Regions from separate parts of the Sphingomonas sp. LR59 genome, predicted to be linked through region 2. Evidence: riboswitches for the same ligand, from Rfam matches in the RefSeq annotation. Region 2 holds a riboswitch; the other holds the start of a gene.
What was found. A riboswitch is a leader RNA that binds a small molecule or an ion and turns the genes downstream of it on or off. The one in region 2 is predicted to bind thiamine pyrophosphate.

Region 1 (4,144 bases), 1.3 Mb from region 2:
CGACGCGATCGCCAGCCGTCGCAACGAGCGCCGCAGCTTCCTCCGCTTCGCCGGCGGTTCGGCTCTCGCCATCGGTGGTGCAAGCCTGCTCTCGGCATGCGGCAACGACGATTCCGATCTCGCCCCGGCGCCGACCCCCACGCCGACCCCGGCGGCGGCGCTCAACGATGCCGACGTGCTCAACGTCGCGCTGAACCTCGAATATCTCGAAGCGCAGTTCTACGCGTTCGCGGCATTCGGCGTCGGCCTGAACGCCAGCCTGCTGACCGGCATCGGTACGCAGGGTGCGGTCACCGGCGGCGCACAGGTCCCGTTCCAGGATGCCGTGGTGCGTGAATATGCGCGCGAAATCGCGATCGACGAAGTCGCGCACGTCGCCTTCCTGCGCTCGGCGCTCGGCACTGCCGCCGTTGCCCAGCCTGCGATCGACATCTCGGTCGGCACGGCCGCCGCACCGGGCGCGTTCACGGCGGCCGCCCGCGCGGCCGGCGTCATTGGCGCAACGGGCGTGTTCAACCCCTATGCCGACGACAACAGCTTCCTGCTCGGCGCGTACATCTTCGAGGACGTCGGCGTGTCGGCCTACAAGGGCGCAGCACCGCTGATCGCCAACAAGACCTATCTCGAGGCGGCCGCCGGCATCCTCGCGGCAGAGGCGTATCACGCAGGGCTGATCCGCACGATCCTGTACCGCAAGGGTCTGCAGACGCCGAACCCGATTCCGTCGCTCATCACTGCCGCCAACCAGATCAGCGACGCGCGCGACAGCCTCGACGGCACCGTCACCAACACGACGACGGGCGTGATCGGCGACGACGATCAGGGCATCACCGGGTCGGATCCGACGATCTCGAACATCGTGCCGACCGACGCCAACGGCCTCGCCTACAGCCGCTCGGTCGCTCAGGTGCACAACATCGTCTACCTGACGCCCACTGCGAAGATCGGTGGCGGCTTCTTCCCCAACGGGACCAACAACCGCCTCGATTCGCTGCGCACGAGCGGCGCCAACGCGTGATCGTCGTCACGAACTGAAACAGGAAAATCCGGGTCGCGGCGCTCATCGGGAGCGTCGCGGCCCCTCGTTTGGGGAACGACCATGACCAACTTCACGAAGCTCACCATGCTCGCCGGCCTCGCCGCCGCGGGCATTTTTGCCGTTCCGGCCGCCGCGCAGGACATGACCACCGACCGCGACAGCAAGCCGTTCTCGGGCGTCTATATCGGCGCCGCCGGCGGCTATGACGTCCAGGGCAACGACATCGGCTCGTCGATCCTGTTCGATCGCAACAACGACGGCAATTTCAGCGACAGCGTCAACACCATCACCGGCGCCAACGCCTTCTCGCCGGGCTTCTGCAACGGCTCGGCCCGCACCGCGGTGCCCGCCTATGGTTGCCGCAACGACGATGACGGCTGGTCGTATTACGGCCGCGCAGGCTTCGACGTGCAGCGCGGTCCGTTCGTGGTCGGCATCGTCGGCGAATTCGGCAAGTCCGAGATCACCGACAGCGTCGCCGCCTTTTCGACCACGCCCGCCAGCTACACGATGGCGCGCAAGCTGAAGTGGGAAGGGTCGGCGCGCCTCCGCGCCGGTCTCGCCGCGCGCAACACGCTGTTCTACGCCACCGGCGGCGCCGGCTATGCCAAGATCGACAATCTGTTCTTCACCACCAACACCGCCAACGCGTTCGCAGCCACCGGCTCGGACAAGCGCTGGGGTTATGTCGGCGGCGGCGGCATCGAGCAGAAGCTGACCAAGAACATCTCGATCGGCATGGAATACACCTACCACCAGTACAAGGACGACGACGCCCGCGTCCTCGTCACGGCTGGCAGCGCGATCACCGGCAGCCCGGTTCTGCTCGCGAACAACCCGTTCGTGCTCGCCCCCAACACCGCGGGCACCACCTTCCGCCGCAGCGACGAGAATTTCCGCTGGCACTCGCTGCGTGGGACGGTGAGCTTCCGGTTCTAAGGCGCAGGGCGGCTTGCGCCGACCCGGCGCAAGACTCGCCCAAGCCCGGCCAGCGCAGCAAAGCACGCCACAAGGCGTAGCTTAGCTACGACTGACGGCGCGCGGAGTTAGATGAAAGGCCGTTGCCCCAACCAGGGCAGCGGCCTTTTCTCGTTAAGGGACCCCCACCCCAACAACAAACACCACCCCGGCGAAGGCCGGGGCCCAGTTGGAAAGGTGGCTATAATGGAGCACATCGCGTCGTTAGCGCCGTCCCCCACCTGGGCCCCGGCCTCCGCCGGGGTGGTGAACTTTCGATCGGCAGGATGCCCAACCGAATCCCAGGCGCACGTCCCCCGCACACCCCAAGCCACCAATTTCCCCATTGCACCCCAACCACATCGCCCTATGCTCGCCCCACCCCGGGGAGCGCTTATCCGCGCTTGAGAGGAAGGCAGGAGCCTTCGACCCGCTGAACCTGATCCGGTTGATACCGGCGGAGGGAGGGAGCGGTCGCCACAGAACCGCAATCCTTGCTCCGATACCCTTAGGAGCAAGCGCATGGCTGATTACGAAGCAGGCACCCCGACAGCAGACATCGGCGTCACCACCGGCCCGATCCGAGGCTCGCGGAAGATCCACGTCGCGGTCCCCTCCAGCCCAGACGTCCGCGTCGCCATGCGCGAGATCGTCCTCGACCCGTCGTGCAGCGAGCCGCCCTTGCGCGTCTACGACACCAGCGGCCCCTACACCGACCCACGCGCGACGATCGACATCAACGCCGGCCTCCCCCAACTCCGCCGCGCCTGGATCGAAGCTAGAGGCGACGTGGAATCCTACGAAGCCCGAGAACTCCGCCCCGAAGACAATGGCCAACTCGGCCCAGACCGCTCAGGCGGCGTCCCCCAATTCCCCGGCAGCATCAAGCGGCCCTTGCGTGCGAAGGCAGGCCAGAACGTCAGCCAGATGCACTACGCCCGCCGCGGCATCATCACCCCCGAAATGGAATACGTCGCCACCCGCGAGAACCTCGGCCGCGCGATGCTGAAGGACTACAAGCGAGACGGCGAAAGCTTCGGCGCGCAGATCCCCGACTTCGTAACCCCCGACTTCGTCCGCGACGAGATCGCCCGCGGCCGCGCGATCATCCCCAACAACATCAACCATCCCGAATCCGAACCGATGGCGATCGGCCGCAACTTCCTCGTCAAGATCAACGCCAACATCGGCAACTCCGCGGTCGCCAGCAACGTCGCCGCCGAAGTCGACAAGCTCGTCTGGTCGATCCGCTGGGGCGCCGACACGGTGATGGACCTCAGCACCGGCCGCAACATCCACGACATTCGCGAATGGATACTCCGCAACTCGCCCGTCCCGATCGGCACCGTCCCGATCTACCAGGCGCTCGAAAAGGTCGGCGGCGTCGCCGAGGACCTCACCTGGGAGATCTTCCGCGACACGCTCATCGAGCAGGCCGAACAGGGCGTCGATTACTTCACGATCCACGCCGGCGTGCGCCTCGCCTACATCCCGATGACCGCGAAACGCGTCACCGGCATCGTCTCGCGCGGCGGCTCGATCATGGCGAAATGGTGCCTCAGCCACCACAAGGAGAGCTTCCTCTACGAGCGCTTCGACGAGATCACCGAGATCATGAAGGCGTACGACATCGCCTACAGCCTCGGCGACGGCCTGCGCCCCGGCAGCATCGCCGACGCCAACGACGAAGCGCAGTTCAGTGAACTCTACACGCTAGGCGAACTTACGCATCGAGCATGGCAGAGCGACGTCCAGGTCATGATCGAAGGCCCCGGCCACGTGCCGATGCACAAGATCAAGGAGAACATGGACAAGCAACTCGAAGTCTGCGGCGAAGCGCCGTTCTACACGCTAGGGCCGCTCACCACGGACATAGCCCCCGGCTACGACCACATCACCAGCGGCATCGGCGCCGCGATGATCGGCTGGTACGGCACCGCGATGCTCTGCTACGTCACGCCGAAGGAGCATCTGGGCTTGCCGGATCGCGACGACGTGAAGGTCGGCGTGGTCACGTACAAGCTGGCCGCCCACGCGGCGGATCTGGCGAAGGGGCATCCGGCGGCGCAGATGCGCGACGATGCGCTGTCACGTGCGCGCTTCGAGTTTCGCTGGCGCGATCAGTTCAACCTGTCGCTCGATCCTGAC
Region 2 (4,144 bases):
TGCGGCCGATCGTGTCCTGCGCGTTGGTGCTGACCGACTGGACGCCGGCGAGGACGTGCGGATCGGTGACGTTGATCGCGTTGACGCGCAGGTCGGTGCGCTTGCCGTCGAGCCAGTCGGCAAGGTGCATGCCGACCGACAGGTCGAGCGTCGCATAGCCCTTGATCGCCTCGTCGTTCATGAAGCTCGCATATTGCCGGCCGATATATTTCGACGCGACGCTGCCGAAGAACCGGCCATCGTCATAGATCCCGCCTGCGCCGAACTGGACGGTCGGACTGGAGACCGCATGCTTGCCCCTGGTCGGCAGGAAGTCCGCCCCGACCGGCAGATCGTCGTCGATCCGCGCGCGCAAATATTCGCCCGAAAGGTAGAGGCTAACGCCTGCGACCGGGCGGTAGTCGATCTCTGCATCCACCCCGTACGAGGTCTGGCCGCCGGCGTTGAGCGTCGCATTCACCTGTGCACCGCCCTGGTCGATTACGGTGGCGAGTTGACGGTTGCGGAACTTGTAGTGGAAGCCCGTCACCGAGGCGGAGAGCTGTTCGCCGATGAAGCGATAGCCGATCTCCTCCGAGACCGAATATTCGTTCTTCAGCGCGTTGGTGCCCTGCACGACGACTTCGCCACCGTAATAGCTGTTGTAGAGCGTGAACTCGTTGGGCGTGCGGAAGTTGGTGGTGATGTTGGCGAACAGCTGCTGGCGATCGTCGATCCGGTAGTGGATCGCGGCGCGGGGCAATGCGGCGAAACTGTCGTTGCGGATCTTGTCCTGCGGTCCGGGGAGGTAATTGCGGCCGTTGCGCAGCACGTTCACGCCCTTGAACCCGGCGTCGATCGTCAGCCGCGGCGCCAGCGCGATGCTGTCGGCGAGGAAGAAGCCCTTCGTTACCGTCACGGTCCGCTGGTTCTCATAGGCGAGCAGGCGGCCATCGGCGGTACGGATCGCCTTTGCACGGTATCCCCAGCGGTCGAACGGCTGCCCGTCCGCGTCGATCGACGTGTACGACTGCGTGACGCGGTCGGTCCCGTAATCGAACCAGAGCCCAGCGGTGAGCGTGTGCGCGCCGGTCTTGAAGGTCAGCTTGCTGACGTTGCCGACCCGCATCTGGTCGCCGGTGTAATTGCCGAGCACGGTCGCCACGCCGTCGACCGCGCTAGGCAACACGATCGGCTGGGCCAGTTCTTCGGTGCCGAGGAAATTGCCTTCGGTGGTCAGCTGCGTCCCGTAGGGCGAGTTGCCATAGCCGAACTGGAGATAGGTAGTGGTATCGAGCGCAAGCCGATCGGTCAGCGCCAGATGCACCGGCGCGGAGGCGTAGAGGTTGCGGAACGGCGCGCGGTACAGGCGCCAATAGTTGGTGTTCCCCGCCGTGTAGCGCTTGTCGTAGTTGAAGCTGCGGCCCTGCGCGTTCCACTCGGCCAGCGTCGGGCTCGGATAGCTCGACGAGTTCGCGTCATTATACGACAGCGCGAGGCTGGCACGGTTGCCGGCACCCCATTCGTTCAGGATCTTCGCGTCGATGTGCTGGCGCGTGTCGTAGCCCGCACCCCGCCAATTGTCCGCGCGCGTGTTCGAATAGGACAGGAACGCCTTCAGCCCGGTATTGCCGATCGTACCGCTATCGACACGGAAGAACCCCCGCCGCGCCGCGTAGCTGCCGAGCGACAGGTCGACGAGCGCACCGGGACGCGCTTTCGGATCGTCGAGCGCGAGCGACAATAGCCCGCCGGCCCCGCCAAGCGTCGGGGAATCGATATCGACCGACCCTTGCGCGAGCGAGATGCGCCTCAAATTCTCGGGGTCCGCAAACTGCGACGGATAGGCATAATAATAGCCGATGTCGTTCTGCGGCGCGCCTTCCATCAGCACGCCGATCTCGTCCTGGCCGAGACCACGCAGCGTCAGGCTGGAGCTCGTCGACAGGCCATACGGATCGCTCGACGCGACGTTCGCGCCGGGCAGCAGCGTCACAAGCTGGAACGCGTTGAGCGTCGGCGCCTGCTTGACGATGAAGTCGGCGGAGATCGCGCTCTGCGCGCGCGGCACGCTCTGGTCAGGGAGCAGACCGGCAGGATCCTGTTTGCCGACGACGCGAATCTCGGCGGGTTCGACTGGATCGGGTGCGACTTGCGCCCCGGCCGACGATGCCGCGAGGGTTACCGACAGGGTCAACGCGACCCGCCCCAAAAGGCGGCACTCTCGCCCGGCGGAAGTCACAACAAAACCAGCACTGAAAAACGTCACGTCCACTCCAATCGGAGGGACGACGGGCCAGCCGCAGACCCTCCCTACGCCGGTATAAGCCGGATCAGGTTCAGCGGGTCATGGGCTGCAGCCCACCTCTCAGCCGCGCATCAGCGGCCCCCGGGGATGTCTGTCGCTTAGGTGGTTGGGCGCGTGTTGGAAAGCGCTATCGCGGTATGCGCCCAGCGGCCGGGGTATGTTCCCATCCGATCGTCATCGGGTGCGGCTCGCCGTATCGGGATCGGCCCTGAAAGAGACGAGGATGGTGTCACGCCAGTGAAAAGGGGTGCGCGTACAGCGCGATCGGCGGCTGCCGTCTCATGTCAAACCAGGACTCCTCGATGCGCGCTATTCGTCCCTCGTTGTCCAGTTTTTGTACGGCGCTCGCCCTGCTGTCGGCCATACCGACCATGACCCAGGCACACCCGGTTCCCAGCGGCTTGCGCCTCGAACGAGTCGTGATGGTGATGCGGCACGGCGTCCGCGCGCCGCTCTCGGGCGAAGTGCCGGTGACGACGCGCACCGCCCAGCCCTGGCCGAACTGGCCCGTTCCCGAAGGCCAGCTGACACCGCACGGCGCTTCCGCAATCGAGTTGCTCGCGCGCCATGATCGTCGCTGGCTCGCGTCGCTCGCGCTCACGCGGTGTCCGGCCGCAGCTACGGTTCGGATCTGGACCAACACGGCCAGCCGGACGATCGCCAGTGGAGAGGCGTATGCGCAGGGGTTCGCGCCCGATTGTCGATTGACCGTGGGCCACCTTGCCGAAGATCGGACTGATCCGATCTTCGAACCGCTGGCCGCCGGCGCGACCGCCTTTAACCCCAGCCAGGCAATTGCTTCGATCGACCGCTTCACCGGTGGGATGGCCGCGCTCGTCGCGCGTCACCGCCCAGCCCTTGTGTTGCTCGACACCGTGCTGGGATGCGGTCATGGCGCATGCAGCCCGGTCGACCCGCCGTCGCTGGTCGCGTCGACCGATCGCCGTGGGATCGAACTATCCGGGCCGATCCGGGCGGCGTCGGGCATCGCGCAGGTCCTCCTGCTGGAAGACGCCGAGGGCATGCCGCGTCGTGCGGTTGGATGGGGACGCGCCGATCCCGTGACGATCGCGCGGCTCGGCGCCCTGCATGCCGCGCTGTTCGACGTGTTCACACGCTCACCCTATATGGCGGCGCACCAGGCTTCGCCGCTCGGCCATCGGATCATCGATACGCTGACCGCCGCCCGCGCGCCGCGTCTCGATGTGATGATCGGTCACGATACCAACGTCACTGCGCTCGCCGCCGCGCTGCACGTCGCGCTCGATGCCCCCGGCTTTGCACGCAACGACGTCGCTCCGGGCGGTGCGATGGTGATCGAACGGTTGCGCGATCCACGATCAGGCGAACGGTTCGTCCGCCTGTACTACCGCGTACAGTCGCTCGCGGCGATCCGTGCGCTGCGCCCAGAGGTCATCGCGACACCGCTCGCGGTTCCGGGCTGTGCGGCGCCGTGTCGGCTCGACCGTTTCGTCGCGCTGTTAAAGGCTCGGATCGCTTAACGTTGCCGTCATCGCGCTGTGTGCATCGGCAAGCACACGGATCCAACCCAGAGCATCAATCGTGCAGCGGGCTGAGACCGGCATGCCACGACGGGCAGGCATAAAGTCAAACGACGCACCGTACCTGTCACCGGACAGTGCGTCGTTATCTGGTGCCCTAACCGAAACGACTAGGCCGGGCTAGCTATCGGCTTGGACATTCCAGTCTTTGGCAGACCTCAGCCATGGGCCCGGGCGCGAGCCTTTTCGGCCCTTGCCTGCTTCGCATAGTGATGATGCGCTACGGCACAACCGACCGCGGCGCCCATCACCGCGTGGCCCTTGCCAACGAAATGGCCACCGACGCCACCGGCTG

Region 1: it holds a riboswitch for thiamine pyrophosphate, as region 2 does, so the genes downstream of both, thiC (phosphomethylpyrimidine synthase ThiC) here and QP164_RS07395 (TonB-dependent receptor) in region 2, are expected to answer to the same signal.

The regions. Positions count from the first base shown of each region.
Region 1 is NZ_JASPFL010000001.1:2,955,300-2,959,443, reverse strand. Features, by position in the region: gene QP164_RS13760 (ferritin-like domain-containing protein) at 1-1,018, shown strand, start outside; gene QP164_RS13755 (outer membrane protein) at 1,100-1,978, shown strand; TPP riboswitch at 2,371-2,479, shown strand; gene thiC (phosphomethylpyrimidine synthase ThiC) at 2,519-4,144, shown strand, end outside.
Region 2 is NZ_JASPFL010000001.1:1,631,770-1,635,913, forward strand. Features, by position in the region: gene QP164_RS07395 (TonB-dependent receptor) at 1-2,176, opposite strand, end outside; TPP riboswitch at 2,273-2,382, opposite strand; gene QP164_RS07400 (histidine-type phosphatase) at 2,659-3,789, shown strand; gene QP164_RS07405 (hypothetical protein) at 4,008-4,144, opposite strand, start outside.